DNA from 3 places in the Pseudomonas sp. S3_B08 genome. Region 2 is predicted to be linked to each of the others. Evidence: riboswitches for the same ligand, from Rfam matches in the RefSeq annotation. Region 2 holds a riboswitch; each other region holds the start of a gene.
What was found. A riboswitch is a leader RNA that binds a small molecule or an ion and turns the genes downstream of it on or off. The one in region 2 is predicted to bind cobalamin.

Region 1 (7,439 bases), 800 kb from region 2:
GGTTTGCGAGGGCAGTTCATCGTACTCGCCGAATTCATTGGGCAGGCCGGCGTTCGGGTGCGCCGAAACGTGGGTGCTGGCCTTGTTCGACAGCTCTTCCAGGTACGGGCGCAGTTCGCTGGCGCCGAGGGCACAGTTCAGGCCTACGGAAATCGGCTTGGCGTGCGCTACCGAGTTCCAGAACGCTTCGGTAGTCTGCCCCGACAGGGTTCGGCCGGAGGCGTCGGTGATGGTCCCGGAAATCATGATCGGCAATTCGAGGTGCAGCTCTTCGAAAACACCTTGCACGGCAAAGATCGCCGCTTTGGCGTTGAGGGTGTCGAAAATGGTTTCGATCAGAATCAGATCGGCGCCGCCCTCGATCAGGCCTTTGGTGGCTTCGGTGTAGTTTTCCACCAGCTCATCGAAGGTGACGTTGCGGTAGCCGGGGTTGTTGACGTCGGGCGACAGTGAGCAGGTGCGGCTGGTCGGGCCAAGCACGCCGGCCACGAAGCGCGGCTTGGCCGGGTTTTCGGCGGTCTTGGCGTCGGCAATCTTGCGCGCCAGACGTGCGCCTTCTACGTTTAACTCGTACGCCAGCTCTTCCATACCGTAATCGGCCATGGAAATGCGCGTGGCGTTGAAGGTGTTGGTTTCGAGAATGTCGGCGCCGGCGTCCAGATAGGCTTTTTCGATACCGCCGATCACGTCCGGACGGGTGATCACCAGCAGGTCGTTGTTGCCCTTGACGTCGCTCGGCCAGTCCGCGAAGCGCTTGCCGCGATAATCCTGTTCTTCGAGCTTGTAGCTCTGGATCATCGTGCCCATCCCGCCGTCGAGAATCAGGATGCGCTCTTTGAGGGCTTGCTTGAGAGCTTGAAGGCGGACGCTGCGATCGGACATGTGGACTACTCGGAAAGACCATTACGAAGGAGCGCGATCATAGCAAACCTGTGCGCTTTTGGAGCATGTGCAGCTTTTGCATGAATATCGCTCATGTTGGTGCGAGCGTCATAACGGTAGAATCGCAGCCTTTTTTTATCATCGAGATCAGCAGCATGCCGCACCGCTTCATCAGTTTATGGTTGCTGGTCCTGAGCGGGAGCGTTGCGGCGCAAGATCCTGCCATCTCTTCTTCCATCTCCTACACCCGCGATATCCAACCGATCTTTACCGAGAAGTGCGTAGCCTGCCATGCCTGCTATGACTCGGCCTGTCAGCTCAATCTCGGCAGTGGCGAAGGCGCCGCCCGTGGCGCGAGCAAGATGCCGGTATATGACGGCGAACGCACCCAGGCGGCACCGACCACGCGCTTGTTTTACGACGCCTTCGGCAAGCGCGCCTGGCAACAGAAAGACTTCTATTCGGTGCTCGACGCCCAGGGCAGTCAGGCCGCGCTGATGGCACGGATGCTTGAACTCGGCCACAAGACGCCGCTGACGCCGAACGCCAAACTGCCAGAAGAGATTGTTCTTGGGCTCAATCGCAACAATCTATGCGCAATGCCTGCGGAGTTCGACGGATATGCCGGCGCGCACCCGAAAGAGGGCATGCCGCTGGCGGTCACTGGCCTGACCGACCAGCAATACCAGACCTTGCAGCGCTGGCTGGCGTCTGGCGCGCCGATCGACGAACAGAGCCTGGCGCCGAGTGCCAAAGAGGCCATGCAGATCCTGCAGTGGGAGAACCTGCTCAATGCTCCCGGTGCTCGGCAAAGTCTGGTCGGGCGCTGGTTGTTCGAGCACTGGTATCTGGCGCACATCTATTTCAAGGACGGCGAGCCGGGGCATTATTTCCAGTGGGTGCGTTCGCGCACGCCGAGCGGCCAGCCGATTGATCTGATCGCCACTCGCCGCCCCAACGACGACCCGGGCACGCAGGTGTATTACCGCTTGTGGCCGGTGCAAGGGGTGATCGTGCACAAGACGCACATCACTTATCTGCTGAGCGCGGCGAAAATGGCCCGGATCAAGAGCCTGTTCTACAGCGGCAACTGGCAGGTCAACGCGTTACCGGGTTACGGGCCGCAAAGCCGCGCCAATCCGTTTGCCACCTTCGAGGCGATTCCGGCGCAGGCGCGCTATCAATTCATGCTCGATAACGCTGAATACTTCGTCCGCACCTTCATTCGCGGCCCGGTGTGCCGTGGGCAGATCGCGACCGACGTGATCCGCGACAACTTCTGGGCGCTGTTCCAGGCGCCGGAACATGATCTCTATATCACCGACCCGAACTACCGCGGCCAGGCCACGCCGCTGCTGGCGATGCCGGGGCAGAACGACGATGTCGGCAGCGTGCTGAGTCTGTGGCGCAACTACCGCGACAAGCGCAACGAATACGAGGCACTGCGCCGTGACAGCTATGCCGATCTGCCGGCGCCGAGCTGGTCGACGCTGTGGGCCGGCAACGACAACGCCTTGCTGAGCATTTTCCGCCACTTCGACAGCGCTTCGGTGACCAAGGGGCTTATCGGAGAGGTGCCGCAAACCATGTGGCTGTTCGACTATCCGCTGCTGGAACGCACCTACTACCAGCTCGCGGTCAATTTCGACGTGTTCGGCAACGTTTCCCATCAGGCGCAGACCCGTCTGTATTTCGATCTGATCCGTAACGGCGCGGAGCAGAACTTCCTGCGCCTGATGCCCGCCGACTCGCGCGAGGACTACCTCAACGATTGGTACCAGGATGGCGGCCAATTCAAGATGTGGCTCGATTACGAGGCCATCGATGACGACAAACCGACCGCATTAAAGCTCGACGAAAAAGACCCGAAACATGATTTCGCCATGCAGTTGCTGGCGCGCTACGGTGATCTGAACGCGCGGCCAGACCCGATCAATCGCTGCGACGGCGCTTATTGCTCGCGACCGAATATCGATCCGGCGTTGCAGAATGCCGAGCAGGCTTTGAGCCGTCTGGCCTCGCGCCCGGCAGCGGGACTGAAAGTCATCGACCAGATGCCCGAAGCGACCTTGCTGCGTGTCGAAACCGCCAGCGGCAAGCGCGAGGTCTACAGCGTGCTGCGCAACCGCGCCCACAGCAACGTGGCGTTTCTGCTCGGTGAATCGCTGCGCTATCAGTCGGGGCTCGACACCTTGACGATCTATCCGGGCGTGCTCAGCAGTTACCCGAATTTCATGTTCAACATCCCGGCCGAGCAGGTGCCGGCGTTTGTCGATGCCATGGAAAACGCCAGGGATGTCAATCGGTTCGAAAAGATCGTCGAGCGCTGGGGCATTCGGCGCAGTCATCCGCAGTTCTGGCTGTATTTCCACGATCTGAGCCAATACATCCACGAAACCGACCCGGTGGAAGAGGGCGTGCTGGATATGAACCGGTACGAGAACCTTTGATGATTCGCAGGCGTGTTACGAGATTCTTTCCCGACAAAAATACTAGGACTTTGTCAGCCGCGCCGATTGGCGTAAACTGCGCCCACGCCTGCGAGGAGTTTTTATGACCGCTATTACCATTACCGACGCCGCCCATGATTACCTGGCTGATCTGCTCTCCAAGCAGAACACCCCGGGCATCGGCATCCGTGTCTTCATCACCCAGCCTGGTACCCAGTACGCCGAAACCTGCATTGCCTACTGCAAGCCGGGCGAAGAGAAACCTGAAGATACCGCGCTGGGGCTGAAAAGCTTCACCGCCTACATCGATTCGTTCAGCGAAGCGTTTCTCGATGACGCGGTCGTTGATTACGCCACCGACCGCATGGGCGGCCAGCTGACCATCAAGGCGCCAAATGCCAAAGTGCCGATGGTCAATGCCGACAGCCCGGTCAACGAGCGCATCAACTACTACCTGCAAACCGAGATCAACCCGGGGCTGGCCAGCCACGGCGGTCAGGTCAGCCTGATCGATGTGGTCGAGGACGGCATCGCCGTGTTGCAGTTCGGTGGCGGTTGCCGGGGCTGCGGCCAGGCTGACGTAACCTTGAAGGAAGGCATCGAGCGCACCTTGCTCGAGCGCATCCCGGAGCTCAAGGGCGTACGCGATGTGACCGACCACACGCAGAAAGAAAACGCCTACTACTAAGGTGTTCGCTGCGAACATGAAAAACGGCGCCCCGTGAGCGCCGTTTTTTTATGGGTAACTTTTGCCGCACCCATTCGCGAGCAGGCTCGCTCCCACATTGAAATGCAATCACCTGTGGGAGCGAGCCTGCTCGCGAAAGCGTCTTCAAGGGCGATAAAGATGCGCATGCCCGGCCCGATACAACGAAGACTCGCTGAACACCTCGCTGCCCAGCACCCTGCCAACCAAGATCAGCGCCGTACGCCGAAAGCCTTTGGCCTCGACCTTTGCGGCAATGTCCGCCAATGTACCTACCACCCAGTCCTGATCCGGCCATGTCGCGCGGTGAATAACGGCAATCGGGCAGTCCGCGCCGTAATGCGGCAGCAGTTCAACCAGTATCTTTTCCAGATGATTGACCCCCAGATGAATGGCCATGGTCGCGCCGTGCTGCGCCAGGCTCGCCAGTTCTTCGCCGGCGGGCATCGCGGTCTTGTCGGCGTAACGGGTCAGGATCACGCTTTGCGAAATGTCCGGCAGGGTCAACTCGGCGCCCAGCAGCGCTGCGCATGCCGCCGTCGCGGTTACGCCCGGAATGATCTCGAAAGGAATGTTCAGCTCACGCAAGTAGCGGATCTGCTCACCAATCGCGCCGTACAGACTTGGGTCTCCGGAATGCACACGGGCCACATCCTGGCCTTGGGCATGGGCAGTCCTGATCAGATCGATGATCTGTTCCAGATGCAGTTCAGCGCTATTGGCCACGATTTCGGCCTGATGACCTTCCAGCACCGCTGCGGGTACCAGCGAACCGGCGTAGATAATCACCGGGCAGCTGCGAATCAGCCGTTGGCCTTTGACGGTGATGAGTTCCGGGTCGCCGGGGCCGGCGCCGATGAAGTAGACGGTCATCGTTGAATCCTTGTGAAGAGGCGCAGGCACACTGCAGATGAAGCGTGCTCATGATCGATGGCGGGGATTATCGGGATTTTATGCAGCGCCGGCCAATGCCAGCGTGGCCTGCGCATATTTCTGCCGGTGGATCAGCAGTTTCGCCGGCGCCTGAATCAGTTGCTCGGCGAGCGCCAGCGCGGCGCTTTCCGCCACGCCGTAGCAGCCGGTGCGCTCAAAGGCGATCTGCGATTGATGGCTGAGGCGCTGCTGATAGGGCGCCAGTTCGGCACTGTTGAAATACTGCAGCGGCAGGTTCAATTGTGTGGCCAGTTCCAGCAACCCCGGTTCGTCGCGCTTGAGGTCGATACTTGCCAAAGCCTTGACCGCTCGCAGCTCGATGCGGTGCGCCTGCAACGCTTGATCGAGTAACGCACGCAACGTACTGGCCGGGCAGCCCCGCTGGCAGCCGAGGCCGACCACGAGGGTCGGCGCTGCGCGGTCATCGGTCATGCCTGATATGGGCCTGCGCTTTTGCGGCGGAACAACCATGCACTGATCAGGCCCAAGGCCAGCCAGAACGCGACGTTGGTCAGCTGCGAAGCGATTTTGAACTGGGTTTCCAATGCCTCTGGAGCGAGCATCGAATGCACCTGCGGTTGCGGGGCGCCGATCACATGCGGCACGGCGAGAATCGCCACACCGAGAAGCTTCATCAGCCAGTGACGACTGAAGGCAATCAGTGCCAGACCGACGGCGGTCGAAGCGGCAGTGCCGATCCACCAGATCTGCCGCGAGGCCAGATCGGCGGCGGCTGTGCCCGGCAACTCAGGTGGCAGGCCCAGGGTCGGCGCGAGAACGAACGTGGCATAACCGGCCAGACCCCAGAGCAGCCCTTGCGAGGTCTTGGTCGGCGCGCGCAGGGTATAAAGACCGGCGAGCATCAGGGCGAAACCCACCGCTACCACCAGATTACCGCCAGTGGTCGAGACCACACGCTGCCAGCCGTCTTCCGGCTCCCAGGCTTCGCCATCATGGCTGTGGGCGGCGGTGCCGGCGGCGTGTTCGTGGACTTGCGCGACCGGTTCGGATTTCTCGAAGGTTTCGGCCTGCAGAATCAACGGTGATACCCAGAAACTCTGTAGCAAGGTCAGCAGCAGGGCGGCCAGCAAGCCGGTGAAGCCTGCGGTTTGCGCGATACGCTTGATCATTTCGGCAGGCCTCAGTGGCACGGGAACGCGGCGCTGTGGCGGGTATCGTGGGCGGCGTTGTGCACCGCTTCGATGTGCGAGAAACCGGCGAACCAGACCAGGCTGGCGCCGAGGATCGAGGCAAAGAGGGCGGCGGCGACGCGTTGGCCGAGTGTGGTGCTGCTGGAAATGGGGTCAGTGTGGCTGACAGTGTTACTGATGATCGACATAGCGCTTCCCTCTGAAATGTCAGCGGGTAAACAGAGCGCATGAAAATCCCTGCGGGCCGGGCACGCAGGGATTTCGAACAGCGCCCGCCCACCGCGGGTTTGTTTGTGTTCAGCGGCGCTTGCGCGTGCTGGGTGTTGCGGGCCGGTCTCCGGGCTCGCGAGGGGTTGGCTGGTCGCCGACCTGCAAGCATCACCTTCCCATGCCGGGGCACAGTGGATCTGACGCTTCGCTCGCTTACCGTTGCGGGGGCAGCACCGGACTGACATGGCTTTGAGTAAAGCACATGATTCACCGGTTTCCCGTTTCACCCTGTGAGGGGCACCCGTAACAAGGTGTGCAGGAGAACATGGGTTTGGGTTTTTAGTCAATTTCCGGGAGTTTTCGGTACTGCGGTGGGGGTATTTTTCTGATGTTTTTGTGTGTATATCCGTTGCTGCGGTAACGGCGGCTTAGGGTTTCGCCCTTACGGCGAGTCACCTTTTCCAAACGCCGAAAAAGTACCCAAAAAGGCTTGCTCCTACGTTCGGCCCTCGCAGGCTCGGCTTCCTTCGCTCCGGGACTGATCCGAGCGCAGCGGCTCCGGTTTGCTTCGCTGCACCTACACTCGCTGTGTACGACTGCGTCGTACGGTCGCTGCGCTCCCACGCCCGGATCAATCCCTCCACTCAGCCTTCCGACGTCGCCGGTGGATCAAGATCAAGAGCACTCGAGCTTGCGCTCATTGTTGAGTGGTGCGGCTTCGCCGCGGGCAGCTGCGCTGCTTTGCTTTTGCTTTTGTGGGAGCGAGCCTGCTCGCGAAGGCGGCCTGACAGCCGACCTGTTCTTGAGCTGGTGCGCGATCCAACTGTAGGAGCTGCCGAAGGCTGCGATCTTTTGCCTTTGCCTTTGCTTTTGCTCTGGCTTTTGATCTTTTGCCCCTTCGGCAGGCTTCGTTACGGGATCGATCCGGGGGTGGGAGCGCAGCGACCGTACGACGCAGTCGTACACAGCGGAAGGAGGTGCAGCGAAGCAAACCGTAGCCGCTGCGCCCGGATCGGTCCCGTAACGAAGGTACCCCGAGCCCCAGCGAGCGGGCCGTACGCCGGGGCAAAGCCTTTTGGTTCCTTTTTGGCGTTTGAAAAAGGGACT
Region 2 (7,439 bases):
AACCGACACGCTTGCGCGCCTCGTCCAGATCATCGGCGCGCAACGCAGCCGCGACCGGCGCGACATGTTCGCCGAGGCTGCGCATGCCGAGGGCGCAATACAGCGCGAGAATCTCGACAATCCAGCCCACATAGGGCGCCCAGGAAAATGCGGTGGCGAGCAGAGTCAGCGGCAGCACCGCGAGCACCCACGCGGTCACACCATGGCTGCGCCAGCCACGGCCGCCGGCGTTGAAGCGTTGCTCGATGCGCCCGGCAAAATTGCCGAACGCCACCAGCGGATGCCAGCGTTTCGGTTCACCAAGCAGCGCATCCAGCGCTACTGCGGCGACACTCAGCAACGCCACACTCATTGACTCACTCCCCAATAATTTTCGTACAGCAACTCGTTGAGCGGCCGCGCCTGCGCCCAGCCTTCAAGTACCAGCATCGGCGCCGGATAGAATTCCTTGACCGGGCCGAGACACAACACCGCCAGCGGCTTGGCACCGGCCGGCAACTTGAGCAAATCCGCCAGTGCCTGCGGTTCGAACAGCGAGACCCAGCCCATGCCCAGGCCCTCGGCACGGGAGGCCAGCCACAAATTCTGGATCGCGCAGGACAACGAGGCCATGTCCATTTCCGGCAACGTGCGCCGACCGAAAATGTGTTTTTCGCGATCGTCCATCAGCGCTGCGACCAGCACTTCGGCGCAGTCGTTGATGCCTTCGACCTTGAGTTGCATGAACTCATCGCTGCGCTCGCCAAGGGCTTCGGCGGTGCGGATGCGCTCTTCTTCCACCAGATCGCGGATCTGCCCGCGCAGAGCACGATCGCTGATACGAATGAAGCGCCAGGGCTGCATCAGACCGACGCTCGGCGCTTGATGAGCGGCTTCGAGCAGACGACGCAGCAACTGCGGCTCGACGCTGCCGCCGGTGAAGTGGCGCATGTCGCGGCGTTCGGCGATGGCCTTGTAGACCGCTGCGCGTTCGGCTTCGGAGAATGTGTTGTCGGTCATGGGCCTTTCGCGAGCGGGCTCGCTCCCACAGGGTTCAGGTCATCCATTGTGGGAGCGAGCCTGCTCGCGAAGGCGGCCTCACGATCTGGCGCAAACAATGCCGCAATCGCAGTCGGATTCGACGGAAAATAAAAGTGCACATAGGAAGCCGTCATCCGCCCCTCGCGATAAACCGCCTCAGCGCCGCGCCCGCCATTGGGACTCAGCCCACGGGCAATCGGCGTCAGCTCTGTGGTGGTCAGGGAATGATGATAGGTATGCCCACGCAACTCCCCTTCCGGCAATTCAACCGCCTGCAACGCCAGCGCCGCCAGACGCTTCTGCATCACCGCATCGCCCTTGAGCAAACCGACCAGCTCAGCACGGGTGCCTTCCACGTCAGTCAGAGAATCAAGCAGATAAAGCATGCCGCCACATTCAGCGAGCAACGGCTTGCCCGCCGCATGGTGCGCGCGGATCGCCGCCAGCATTGAAGCGTTTTGCGCCAGCGCGACGTGATGCAACTCTGGATAGCCGCCCGGCAGATACAGGCTGTCCGCCTCGGGCAATTGCGTGTCGCGGATCGGCGAGAAGAAGCGCAATTCAGCGCCCATAGCCCGCAGCAGATCGAGACTGGCGCCATAGGTGAAGGCAAAGGCTTCATCGCGGGCAACGGCGATGCGCACACCTTTTAATAGAGGCTCGGCGGCGATGATCTCAGGCGCGGCGAATTCTACGGCGGGTGGCAGCGCGACCTCGCAACTGCTGGCCAGCGCATCGGCGGCCGCGTCGAGGCGCAGATCCAGATCATTCAATTCGCTGGCCTGAACCAGGCCGAGGTGGCGGCTCGGCAATTCGATACCGGTTTCGCGGGACAGCGCACCGTACCAGCGCAGACCTTCGGTGAGGCTGCCTTCGAGCAATTGCGCATGGCGCAAGGTGCCGACGCGGTTGGCCAGCACGCCAGCGAACGGCAAGTCCGGCTGATACTTGGCCAGGCCCAGCGCCAAGGCGCCAAAGGTCTGCGCCATGGCGGTGCCGTCGATCACGCCGAGCACCGGCACACCGAAGTGGCGCGCCAGATCAGCGCTGGATGGCGTGCCGTCGAACAGGCCCATCACGCCCTCGATCAGAATCAGGTCAGCCTCGGCGGCGGCTTCCCACAACAGCCGGCGACTTTCCTGCTCGCCGACCATCCACATGTCCAGTTGATACACCGGCGCACCGCTGGCGCGCTCGAGGATCATCGGGTCGAGAAAGTCCGGGCCGCATTTGAACACGCGCACCTTGCGCCCCTGATTGCGATGCAAACGGGCGAGTGCGGCGGTGACGGTGGTCTTGCCCTGACCGGAGGCCGGCGCGGCGATCAACACCGCGGGGCAGTGACGTGGTGGCTTCAAAGTTCGACGCCTTTCTGCGCTTTGATCCCGGCCTGGAAGGCGTGCTTGAGCATGCCCATCTCGGTAACCGTGTCGCCCATCTCGATCATTTCCGGCTTGGCGCCGCGACCGGTGACCACCACGTGCTGCATCGGCGGGCGCGCTTGCAAATCGCTGAGCACCTGATCGAGATCGAGGTAGCCGTGCTTGAGGGCGATGTTCAATTCATCGAGCACCACCAGACCGATCGAAGGGTCGCGCAACAATTCACGCGAAACTTCCCAAGCGGCGGTCGCAGCGGCGATGTCGCGCTGACGATCCTGAGTTTCCCAGGTGAAGCCTTCGCCCATGACGTGGAAACGCACCTGCTCGGGGAAGCGGCGGAAAAACAATTCTTCGCCAGTGCTGTTGCGGCCCTTGATGAACTGCACCACGCCGCACTGCATGCCGTGGCCCATCGCGCGGGCGAGCATGCCGAACGCCGAGCTGCTCTTGCCTTTGCCGTTGCCGGTCAGCACCAGCACCAGGCCGCACTCGTCGGGAGAGTTGGCGATGCGTTCGTCGATCACGGCTTTCTTGCGCTGCATGCGCGCCAGATGGCGTTCGTCACGCTCGGGGGAATCAGTCATGGGGGAGCTCTCCGTTGAGGCTGGATAACGGCGGGCAGGCACAAGAATAGACGGCAAAAAGCCTGGCATCGCCCACCGTGATGCCGCTGAGATGGATCAGGCCGGTCTCCGGGCTCATGAGCGGCGTTTCGCCGGACTGCGCGCCTTCCCGCTTCTTTCGAGGCAGTGGCTCAAGGCGCAGTTTTCACTCATTTACCGTTGCGGGGGCAGCGCCGGGATCGTCGTGGCTTCGCTTGAAGACCACCCTCACCGGCTTCCCTGTTTCACTCTGTCGACGCGGGGCCACAGAGCACCTGAAACAAGCGGCGAAGGTTAGAGGGTTGGGGGTGGAGCGTCAATTGAAGAGGCGCTTTGCGCGCGAATAACTGCCGTTGATCCATTGTGCAGCGGCAATCTTGTGCCAGACTGCGACAAGTGATATCAAAGAGCCATGCTTTTCCCGAAAAGCCCACTACAACAATAAGGATGACGACGATGCAAGGCATGATCATCAGCAACCCGCGCCTGGAATTTCTGCGCCCGGTGCTGGAACGCTGGTTTGACTGTATCGATCGCTACAACACCGTACGCGGCGACAACGAAACGCCATATTGGCACGACGAGAAAGCCAATCTCGGCCTGCTCTCGGCAGCGGCGTGGATGGCTGAAATGGTCACGCTGAACGACACGGCCACGCGCAAACAGAACGAAGAAGGCGAACGCAATGCTCGCGCCGACCTGCTGATTGCCGGCGCCGAAGACCGCGCGTTCATTCAGGCCACGCAACGCTGGCCACGGGTCAACAACCTCAACCTGACCCAGGCACTGCTCGACGTCACCGCCGATGCCAAGCGCATCAGTTACGCCAGCGATCTCAAGCTCGGCTGCCTCTTTGTTGCTCCGCAAAAACCTCAGCACAGCGCCAGCCCCGAAGAATTGCAGGACATGGTAGACGACCTGCAAAAGGAACACACCTGCGCCGTGGCCTGGTATTTCCCCTACGCCTATCGCAAATTGCACAGCGACGCGGGCAACTATCATCCGGGCATCGCCATGCTGTTCAAGGAAGCCCGCGGTTGAGCAGTTGAACCATCGGGCCTGCGCCCTCCTCTATGTTTAGGAATGCATTCATAGGGAAGATCAGCAATGCGCAAGGCCCAACTCGCTCTTATCATCGCCGTCGCTGGCGGGCTCGCCGCCTGCGGTGAAACCTCCAGCCTGCAAGTCTCCGACGGCACCGGTCCGTCACCGAAACTGCCCGAACCGAACAAGACGCTGATCCCGACAGTCAACATCGCCCCGGCGGTGGGCTGGCCGGACGGCGCGAAACCGACCGCAGCGGCCGGCACCCAGGTCGCCGCGTTTGCCGAAGGCCTCGATCACCCGCGCTGGCTCTACGTGCTGCCCAACGGCGATGTGCTGGTGGCGGAGACCAATGCGCCGCCCAAGCCCGATGACAGCAAAGGCATTCGTGGCTGGGTGATGAAGAAAGTCATGGGCAAGGCCGGCGCCGGCGTGCCCAGCCCGAACCGCATCACCCTGCTGCGTGATGCCGACCACGATGGCGTCGCGGAAACCCGCACGGTGTTCCTGCAGAACCTCAACTCGCCATTTGGCATGACGCTGGTTGGCAACGATTTGTACGTAGCCGACACTGACCGCCTGCTGCGCTTCAACTACGAGCCGGGCGCCACCGAGATCAAGACCCAACCGATCAAAGTCGTCGACTTGCCCGGCGGCACGCTGAATCACCACTGGACCAAGAACGTCATCGCCAGCAAGGACGGCAACAAGCTCTACGTCACCGTCGGCTCGAACAGTAACGTCGGCGAAAACGGTCTGGATCAGGAAGAAGGCCGCGCGGCGATCTGGGAAGTCGATCGTGCGACCGGCAACCACCGCATCTTCGCCTCGGGTATCCGCAACCCCAACGGCCTGGCTTGGGAACCCACCAGCGGCGCCTTGTGGACAGCGGTCAACGAGCGTGACGAAATCGGCAGCGATCTGGTGCCGGACTACATCACCTCGGTCAAGGATGGCGGCTTCTATGGCTGGCCGTTCAGCTACTACGGCCAGCACGTCGATGTGCGGGTCAAACCGCAGAATCCAGATCTGGTGGCCAAGGCCATCGCTCCGGATTACGCGGTCGGTCCGCACACCGCTTCGCTGGGCCTGACCTTCGCCGAGGGCAACCGCTTGCCGGCGCAATTCAAGGAAGGCGCATTCATTGGCCAACACGGCTCGTGGAACCGCAAACCGCACAGTGGCTACAAGGTGATTTTCGTGCCGTTTACTGGCGGCAAGCCGACCGGGCAGCCGGTGGATGTGCTGACCGGCTTCCTCGACAAGGACGAGAACGCGCTGGGCCGCCCGGTGGGCGTGGTGATCGATCAGCAAGGTGGCTTGCTGGTGGCAGATGATGTGGGCAACAAGGTGTGGCGCGTTTCTGCCAGCAAGTAAGTTAAGCGCGAAGCAAAAAATGTGGGAGCGAGCCTGCTCGCGAAAGCGGTTTATCAGTCAAATCATTGTCAACTGACACTCCGCCTTCGCGAGCAGGCTCGCTCCCACATTTAGTTATGCATACGCACTAGGGGTTATGCGCCAGCTGCCCCGGCTGCAACACCCGCTTGGCGCTCAGATACGCCTTCTGCCAATACGCCTTCGACAGGCTATCGAGCTTGACCGTGCCGCCCGTGGCCGGCGCATGCACGAAGCGCCCCTCGCCGACGTAAATCCCCGCATGACTGACCTGCGAGCCGCCATTGGTGGCGAAGAAGATCAGGTCGCCGGTCTGCAGGCCTTCCTTGCCGACATTCGGCGCCTGCATGACGATCATTTCGCGGGTCGAGCGTGGCAGCGAAATGCCCGCCGCGTCGCGGTAGACGAAACCGATCAGACCACTGCAATCGAAACCGGAATCTGGCGTGTTGCCGCCCCAGCGATACGGCGTGCCGACCAGGCCGAGGGCGCGGAACAGCACGTCTTCAGCAACGGGGGAAAAAGCCTGGGAGGGAGCGAACACGATCGGCGCGCGAACCACGGGGGCTGGCGGCGGTGTGCGGCTGGCGCAGGCGCTGAGCAGCGCGGCGCAAAGGATCAAGGTGAGGCGGGCCGACATCGTCATAAGCAGAACATCCTGATCTGGCTGCGGCTTTCTCTGCCGAATGGACAGAAACAAAACCGCCTGCGTCATCACGCAGGCGGTTTGCCATCAATATAGATTCAGGATTCTAGCGGCTACGCGGCAAACTTCAAGTAAGACTTTAACTTCACCTTGTAAAGTTTAGGTCTACTCCGTTGCCGTGCCGTTTTGTCGCCGCGAACGCAGCGACATCGCGCTTACTTGCGAGCGGTGACCACGGTCGGCGCCATGGCGAGTGCACGCTTGGCTTCGATGAAGGTCTTGCTCCAGTAGCTGTCACCCAGGCTGTCGATGCGAACACCGCCGCTGCGACGACTGCTGGAGTGAATGAACTGGTTGTCACCCAGGTAGATGCCGGCGTGACTGACACGACCGCGACGACCATTGGTGGCGAAGAACAGCAGATCACCCGGCTCAAGGTTGCTGCGCGAAACCAGGGGCGCATCAACGTTGATCATTTCGCGAGTGGAGCGCGGCAGGTTCATGCCCGCCTCTTCGCGGAACAGGTAACCGATGAAACCGCTGCAATCGAAACCGGCTTCAGAGGTACCGCCGAAACGGTAACGAGTACCGATCAGGGACATGCCGCGTTCGAGGATGCTGTCAGCCAGTACAGGAAGCTGATAAGGCTTGCTGCCGTTGAACTGGTTGAGTTCTTTTTCGGTGTCCAGCTCTTCCTGGTAAATAACGGAAGACTGGGCGGTAGCAGAATTCTTGACCTGTTGCGGCGGCTCTTGAACCGGAGAATGAGCAGCACAACCGAATAACAGGGTAACGAGTGCGAGAGGCACGAGGGGTGCGAAGCGCTTTAGCATGGGCACGACCGTGGCTGATAGTTGTAAAGAAGCCGAGACTATGCCCGCTATCGTCCTCATTTGCAAATTCAATCGAACTTTATGTGACTTCCCGGTTTCGCGTTTACATCTAAGCGCGTAACTCGTCTGGCCGGTGAATCGGCGCAGGGACGCGGGTTTTCTGGCGCCTGAAAGCTGGCAAAAGCCCACTACTACCAGCCAAGAGTTTCCTTGAGGAAGGGAATGGTCAGCTTGCGTTGCGCTTGCAGGGACGCCTGATCAAGCTGCTCGAGAAGATCGAACAGCGCGCTCATGCTCCGCGTGCCGCGAGTGAGAATGAAGTGCCCGACTTCATCGGTCAGGTGCAGACCGCGACGGGATGCGCGCAATTGCAACGCACGCAATTTGTCTTCATCGGAGAGCGGGCGCATCTGGAAGATCAGCGCCAGGGTCAGGCGCGATTTCAGGTCGGCCAGCTTCACTGGCAATTCGCGCGGCGAAGTGGACGCGGCGATCAGCAGGCGTCGGCCGCTGTCAC
Region 3 (7,439 bases), 1.6 Mb from region 2:
GAGGGCGTTGAACAGCTGCGAGCCGGCAATCCCGGCCAGAATGATCTGCCCGGTGCCGCTGGCCGAGCCGCTGACTCGCGCCAACAGGATCACCAGTGCGAAAGCGGTCACCGCGCCGGCAAAAGCACCGACCGACAATGAAATCGCCCCGGCACCGACGCCGAGCAGGGCGACCATCACCGCGCCGGTCGAGGCGCCAGCAGAAATTCCCAGCAGATACGGATCGGCCAACGGATTGCGCAGCAGCGATTGCAGGATTACGCCACAGGTCGCCAGACCGGCGCCGCAGGCCGCCGCGACCAGCGCGCGGGTCAGGCGATAGTTCCAGACAATGCCTTCGTCGATCGGGTCGAGCACATAACCGGCGCCCCACAGCTTGTTCGCCAGCACCTGCAACACCACGCTCGGCTCGATCGAAGTCTCACCAATGGCCACGCCGCCAATCAGCGCGACCGACAGCGTCAACAGCACCAGCAGCAAACGGATCAGGCGTCTGCTCATGGCGACAGGTCGTAGCCGTTGATGGCGCTGGCCAGTTGTTCGAGGCCGTCGAAGGTGCGCAGGCTGGCCTGCATGGCCATGGCGTCAAGGATGATGATGCGGTTGTGCTTGACCGCGTCCATGTTGCGCGTCACCGGATCACTGCGCAGGAAGGCGAGTTTCTTCTGATAGTCGTCCGCCGGGAAACGTCGACGATCCATGCGCGCGATCACCAGAAACGTCGGGTTGGCCTTGGCGATGGTTTCCCAGCCGACGGTTGGCCATTCTTCATCCGACTCGACGACGTTGCGCACGCCGAGGGTGCTGAGCATGAAATCGGGCACACCTTTGTGCCCGGCCACGAAAGGCTCGATGTCCATCTCGGCGCTGGAGAACCACACCAGGGCGCTGACGTCTTTGCGCTGCTGCTTTTTCGCGGTGGCGATCGACTGCGCGAGGCTGGCTTTGAGCTGCTCATTGAGCTGCTCGCCACGCGCCTGCACATCGAAAATCGCCGCCAGTTGGCTCACGCTTTTGTAGATGCTGTCGATGCGAAACGGCGCCAGCCGCGTGCCGTCCGAACCGACGAGGTTGTCCTTGGCTTCGCAATCGGAGGGCAGCAGATAGGTCGGAATCTTCAGTTCATGAAACTGCTCGCGGGTGCCGACCGCGCCTTGCGGGCCGACCATCCATTCCAGCTCGACGGCAACCAGCTCCGGGCGTTTAGCGATCACCGCTTCGAAACTCGGCTCGTTATCGGCGAGGCGCTCGATCGTGTCGTTCTGCGCTTTGTATGTGCTCAGCACGTCGTTGAACCACAGCGAAGTGCCAACGACTTTGTCGCCCAGACCCAAGGCATAGAGCATTTCCGTGCCGGCCTGGCCGATGGTCACCGTGCGCGCAGGCGCGTGCTGAAAGGTCAGGCTGCTGCCACAGTTTTCGACGGTCAGCGGATACGCAGTCGGCGCCGCTTGCGCCAGGGGGCAAAGACTCAGAGTGGTGAGCAGGGTGGCAACGCGGGGCAGCAGCATGTGGCAGTCTCCAGAGGGAACCGTACGGGAGTGGGCGGGTACGGTTTGGAAACACACCTCGGGCGCGGTCGTGGAAACTGCGCAAGGCCGGCACGGGGAAAATGCGCACGGCACGATGTCCTTCCCGGACACCCCGCCGGTTGGTCAGTCACTGTGCCGGCAGGTCTCCTGACTGATGCGTCATCGCCACGCTCCGGCCTTCCCGGGGTTCACCCAGTGGCAGTCGAGGAGCAGGCTCGGCACCTACAGTTGCGGGGGCAGTTCCGATTGATGCGTGGAGCACCTCGGATTCCCTATTAATTCCGTGTGGAAACCGGCGCGGGCATGGTAGTCGATCAGGCCGCTGATGGGGAGCCGAATCTGCTTTGGTAGGAGCTGCCAAAGGCTGCGATCTTTTGATCTGGTCTTTAACGGGCAAGATCAAAAGATCGCAGCCTTCGGCAGCTCCTACACGGGTGCGTGTTTGCGTGGCGAAGCGTTTGCAATCCGAGGGTAAGCTTGGCTAGTATACGATCCATATACATTTCGTATCGGATATAGACATGGGCATCGTAAAGATTTCAGAGGACATGCACGAGAATCTGCGCATCTCCAGCAACGCCCTCAGCCGCTCGATCAACGCGCAGGCTGAGCACTGGATGCGCATCGGCATGCTCGCCGAGCTGCATCCCAATCTCGACCACAGCGCCATTTGCCGCCTGCTGATCCGCGCCGAACAGAATGGTGGGCTGGATCTGCAACAACTGACTCAGGAAGCCGTCAGCGCATGAGAAACCAGATCAAGATCAACACCCCGGCCGACATCGAAAAATCCCGCGCTGCCGGCAAACTCGCCGCTGAAGTGCTGGCAATGCTGGTGCCGCATGTGAAGGCTGGCGTGACCACCGATGAGCTGGATCGACTGTGCAACGATTACATCGTCAATGTGCAGAAGGCGGTGCCAGCCAATGTCGGTTATCACGGCTTCCCGAAAACCGTCTGCGCGTCGGTCAACGATGTGGTGTGCCACGGGATTCCATCGGGTACGCCATTGAAAGACGGCGACATCGTCAACCTCGACATCGCGGTGATCAAGGACGGCTGGTTCGGCGATACCAGTCGCATGTATGTGGTGGGCGAGGCGACTCGTGAAGCGCAGCACCTGATCAAGACCACCTACGAAGCCATGTGCGCAGGCATCCGTGCAGTGAAGCCGGGCGCAACGCTGGGCGATATCGGTCATGCGATCCAGCGCCTGGCGGAGGCGGAGGGCTTCAGCGTGGTGCGCGAGTACTGCGGCCATGGCATCGGCAAGGTCTATCACGACGAACCGCAAATCCTGCATTACGGCTTTCCCAATCAAGGGCTGAAGCTTAAGGCCGGGATGATTTTCACCGTGGAACCGATGCTCAATGCCGGCAAACGCCATGTGAAGAACATGCCGGATGGCTGGACCGTATTGACCAAGGATGGCTCCTTGTCGGCGCAGTGGGAGCATATGGTCGCGGTGACGGAGACCGGGTTTGAAGTGCTGACGGCTTGGCCGGATGAGATTGAAGGGTACCGGGCCATTGGCTAATACCGTGTCGCCTGCTTGCCCTCACCCTAGCCCTCTCCCAATGGGAGAGGGGACTGACCGAGGTGTTGTGCGAGATACGCCGACGTGCGATACCGAGTCGAACTTACATTTTGAACAGCATTAAGATCGGCTCCCTTTCCCCCTCGCCCCCCGTGGGGGAGAGGGCTGGGGTGAGGGGGTAGATCCAACTGACTCAGCGCAATCAGTGAGCACCGGCAGCCTTGTTCAAGTCGCTCTCGGTCCACTCGGTATAAACACAAGCATCCGCCGTCGCCCAGCGCACCCGTACCGGATCGCCGGCCTTGAGCGGCATGCCCGCTGCCGATAGCGCTTTCACCGTCATCGACGTCCCGCCCGCAGTCACCACGCTGCAGGTCTGGCTTTCACCGAGAAACAGCACCTCCACAACGTTCGCCGACACCTCATTCCAGCCCGCTGCCAGCGGCTCATCCAGCGCCTGCTGCGTGCTCAGCGCCAAGGCCTTTTCCGGACGCACCATCAGCAGCACATCCTGATCAGTGTGCAACCCGGACGTCAGCCGAATCGACAACGACTGGCCCTCGAAACTCGCCGCTGCATTGCCTTGCGCCTTGAGCTTGAGGAAGTTCGAATTACCCAGGAACGACGCGACAAATGCATTCGGCGGATTCTGATAAAGGTCATAACCACTGCCCAGCCCGACAATCTTGCCGTGGCTGAAAATCGCGATGCGTTGCGACAGACGCATGGCTTCTTCCTGGTCGTGGGTCACGTACACGATGGTGATACCCAGGCGTCGGTGCAGTTGGCGCAGTTCATCCTGCAAGTCCTCGCGCAGCTTCTTGTCCAGCGCGCCCAACGGTTCATCCATCAGCAGAATGCGCGGCTCGTAAACCAGCGCCCGGGCGATGGCAACCCGTTGTTGCTGGCCACCGGACAGTTGCGAAGGGCGGCGATGGGCGAACTGTTCGAGTTGCACCAGCTTCAACATCGCATCGACGCGCTTTTCGCGCTCGGCCGCAGCCAGTTTGCGAATGGTCAGAGGGAAGGCGATGTTGTCGCGTACCGACAGATGCGGGAACAGCGAGTAACGCTGAAAGACCATGCCGATGTCGCGCTTGTGCGGCGGCACGTTGACCAGCGACTGGCCGTTGACGAGGATCTCGCCGCTGCTCGGTGTTTCAAAACCGGCGAGCATCGACAGCGTGGTGCTTTTGCCCGAGCCGCTGGAGCCGAGGAAGGTGAGGAATTCACCGTCCTTGATGTCCAGCGAGATATTGTCGACGGCAGCGAAATCGCCGTAGTGCTTGTTCAGGTTGCGCAGGCTGACCAGGGGTTTGTCGTTCTGCTGGGATGCGTCTTTGATCACGGCACTCATGTCGTACTCCTGGGCGCTCAGGCGCTGATTTCGTTGCGCCGGCGCAGGGCGACGGCGATCACCATGACCAATACCGACAGGCCGATCAGCAGCGTCGAAGCGACGGCGATCACCGGGGTCAGGTCCTGGCGCAAAGTGGTCCACATTTTCACGGGAAGGGTTTGCAGAGTCGGGCTTGCCATCATCACGCTGAGCACCACTTCGTCCCAGGAAACGAGGAAGGCGAAGAGGGCGCCGGCGACCATCCCCGGACGAATCGCCGGGAACGTCACCTTGAACACCGCTTGCAAGCGCGAGGCACCGCAGATTACCGCCGCGTCTTCAATCGACTGATCGAACAGCTTCAGCGAGTTGATGATCGAGATGATGGTGAACGGCAGCGCGACGATCACATGGCTGACGACGAAGGCGAACATCGTTCCGGTGTAGCCGAGCTTGAGAAACAGCGCGTACACCGCCACGGCAATGATCACCAGCGGCACGATCATCGGCAGGGTGAACAGGCCATAGAGCATCTCGCGGCCGGGAAAGCGTCCGCGCACCAGCGCAAACGCGGTCGGCAAACCGAGCGCCACAGCGCAGATGGTGGTCAGCACGGCAACTTTTAGGCTGGCGGCGGCGGCGTTCATCCAGTCGGGATTGGAGAAGAACTGGCCGTACCATTTCAGCGTCCAGCCCGGTGGCGGGAACACCAGCCACTGCGAGGAGCCGAACGACAGCAGCACGATGAACACGATCGGCAACAGCAGGAACAGGCCGATCAGCCCAGTCGTAGCGTAGAGGCCGAAACGCATGCGCCGGCTCATGGCATTGGGGGTCAGGAGCATGTCGGCTTACCTCGCGTTACTGGCGCCAACCGGGGATTCCGGTTGAAGCTTCAGGTAGAAGTAGAACAGCACCAGGGTAATTGCGATCAGCAACGCGGCGCCGGCACTGGCCAGGCCCCAGTTGAGGAACGATTGCACCTGCTGAATGATGAACTCCGGCAGCATCATGTTCTGCGCCCCGCCGAGCAGCGCGGGGGTGACGTAGTAACCGAGCGACATTACGAACACCATCAAACCGCCGGACGCCAGACCCGGCCGGCACAGCGGCAGGAACACCCGGAAGAAGTTGGTCCACGGACTGGCGCCACAGATCGAGCCGGCCTGCAGGATCATCGGGTCGATGGCCTGCATGGTCGCCTGCAACGGCAGTACGATGAACGGGATCATGATGTAGCTCATGCCGATCACCACGCCCGTCAGGTTGTGCACCATCTCCAGCGGTTGATCGATGATGCCCATGGCCATCAAGGTCTTGTTGATTACGCCCGAGGCTTGCAGCAACACCAGCCACGAATAGGTGCGGGCGAGCAGGCTGGTCCACATCGACAGCAGCACGATGTTGAGGATCCAGCGCCCCCAGCCGCGCGGCACCAGGGTGATCGCCCAGGCCAGCGGAAAGCCCAAGAGCAGGCTGAACAGCGTCACCAGCCCGGCCACCGAAAAGGTGTTGAGCAGCACTCGCGCATAGGCCGAGTTGGCGAACAACTGTTCGTAGTTGCCGAGACCAGGCACAGGTTCCAGCACACCGCGCAACAGCAGGCCAATCAACGGCGCGAGAAAGAACAGGCCGAGGAACAGCAGCGCCGGTACGAGGTTGCCGGCGCCGCGCCAGCGTTGCTTGAAAGCCGAACCGGCAGCGCCGGCGGCGCTCCCGGTGGCAGTGGAAGGACGGGGCGCAGTGGCCGCGATTTTCATTTGACCAGCCATTCGTTCCACCGTGTCGCGATAGCCGGACCGTTCTTGGCCCAGTAAGCGAAATCAAGGGTGATCTGATCCTTGGCGTAAGCCGTCGGCAGGTTGGGGGCCAGCGTCGAATCCAGACGCTCCACACTGTCGAGGTTGACCGGCGCGTAGGCGGTCAGGTTGGAGAAGTCGGCCTGGCCTTTGGCGCTGCTGGCATTGGCGAGGAACTTCATCGCCGCATCTTTGTTTTTCGAGCCTTTGGGGATGACCAGAATGTCGGCCATGACCAGGTTCTGCTTCCAGCTCACGCCGACCGGTGCGCCGTCTTCCTGCAGGGCGTGCACCCGACCGTTCCAGAACTGGCCCATGCTCGCTTCGCCGGACGCCAGCAGTTGCTGCGACTGCGCACCGCCGCCCCACCAGACGATGTCTTTCTTGATGGTGTCGAGTTTCTTGAAGGCGCGATCCAGATCCAGCGGGTAGAGCTTGTCAGCCGCAACGCCGTCGGCCAGCAGCGCCAGTTCGAGCACGCCGGGGCTTGGCCATTTGTACAGGGCGCGCTTGCCCGGGTAGGTCTTGGTGTCGAACAGCGCGCTCCAGTCCTGCGGCTTGTTGGCGCCGAGCTTGCCTTCGTTGTAGCCGAGGACAAAGGAGAAGAAGAACGAACCGACGCCGTGATCGCTGACAAAGCGCGGGTCGATCCTGTCGCGCTGGATCACTTTGAAATCGAGGGGTTCGAGCAGGCCTTCGGCAGCGGCGCGCAGGGCGAAATCGGCTTCGACATCGACCACGTCCCACTGCACGTTGCCGCTTTCGACCATGGCCTTGAGTTTGCCGTAGTCGGTGGGGCCGTCCTGGACGACGGTGATGCCGCTGGCCTTGCTGAACGGATCGGCCCAGGCCTGTTTCTGCGCATCCTGGGTGCTACCGCCCCAGCTGACAAAATTCACGCTTTCGGCAGCCATTGCAGCCTGGCCGGTAACGCTGAGCAGTCCCGCGAAAAAGATCGCGGTTGCAGCTTTGTTCAACACCATGTTCACGCCCTCATTGTTGTGTTTTTGAGCGGGCCTTGCGTTGTTGCCCGCCTGTCGGGAGCAGTAGCTGGACGCTTTTTCACGTCGTCCGGTATATGGAATATCATATTATGGTATTCCAAACTTTGTGCAAGCACTTTGCCTTACCGGTTATCTGGCCGGTTGGTTTTTTTGAGCCGTTCGGCCTGAGATATTTTGTGAATGTGAGATCCAGCCCCTCACCCCAGCCCTCTCCCAAGGGGAGAGAGG

Region 1: linked by a shared signal. The riboswitch ahead of AB4N73_RS06695 (CbtB domain-containing protein) and the one ahead of cobO (cob(I)yrinic acid a,c-diamide adenosyltransferase) in region 2 are both predicted to bind cobalamin.
Region 3: linked by a shared signal. The riboswitch ahead of AB4N73_RS10150 (ABC transporter substrate-binding protein) and the one ahead of cobO (cob(I)yrinic acid a,c-diamide adenosyltransferase) in region 2 are both predicted to bind cobalamin.

What each region holds. Positions count from the first base shown of each region.
Region 1 is NZ_CP162750.1:1,465,088-1,472,526, forward strand. It holds gene metH (methionine synthase) at 1-882, opposite strand, end outside; gene AB4N73_RS06670 (fatty acid cis/trans isomerase) at 1,038-3,332, shown strand; gene nfuA (Fe-S biogenesis protein NfuA) at 3,436-4,020, shown strand; gene cobM (precorrin-4 C(11)-methyltransferase) at 4,165-4,911, opposite strand; gene AB4N73_RS06685 (cobalamin biosynthesis protein) at 4,990-5,403, opposite strand; gene AB4N73_RS06690 (CbtA family protein) at 5,400-6,101, opposite strand; gene AB4N73_RS06695 (CbtB domain-containing protein) at 6,113-6,310, opposite strand; cobalamin riboswitch at 6,434-6,652, opposite strand.
Region 2 is NZ_CP162750.1:662,386-669,824, reverse strand. It holds gene cbiB (adenosylcobinamide-phosphate synthase CbiB) at 1-352, opposite strand, end outside; gene bluB (5,6-dimethylbenzimidazole synthase) at 349-999, opposite strand; gene AB4N73_RS03160 (cobyrinate a,c-diamide synthase) at 996-2,378, opposite strand; gene cobO (cob(I)yrinic acid a,c-diamide adenosyltransferase) at 2,375-2,986, opposite strand; cobalamin riboswitch at 3,069-3,298, opposite strand; gene AB4N73_RS03150 (hypothetical protein) at 3,461-4,045, shown strand; gene AB4N73_RS03145 (PQQ-dependent sugar dehydrogenase) at 4,112-5,425, shown strand; gene AB4N73_RS03140 (C40 family peptidase) at 5,553-6,089, opposite strand; gene AB4N73_RS03135 (C40 family peptidase) at 6,305-6,922, opposite strand; gene hda (DnaA regulatory inactivator Hda) at 7,114-7,439, opposite strand, start outside.
Region 3 is NZ_CP162750.1:2,239,672-2,247,110, reverse strand. It holds gene AB4N73_RS10155 (FecCD family ABC transporter permease) at 1-501, opposite strand, end outside; gene AB4N73_RS10150 (ABC transporter substrate-binding protein) at 498-1,511, opposite strand; cobalamin riboswitch at 1,653-1,844, opposite strand; gene AB4N73_RS10145 (ParD-like family protein) at 2,054-2,281, shown strand; gene map (type I methionyl aminopeptidase) at 2,278-3,069, shown strand; gene AB4N73_RS10135 (ABC transporter ATP-binding protein) at 3,272-4,426, opposite strand; gene AB4N73_RS10130 (ABC transporter permease) at 4,444-5,253, opposite strand; gene AB4N73_RS10125 (ABC transporter permease) at 5,260-6,168, opposite strand; gene AB4N73_RS10120 (ABC transporter substrate-binding protein) at 6,165-7,190, opposite strand.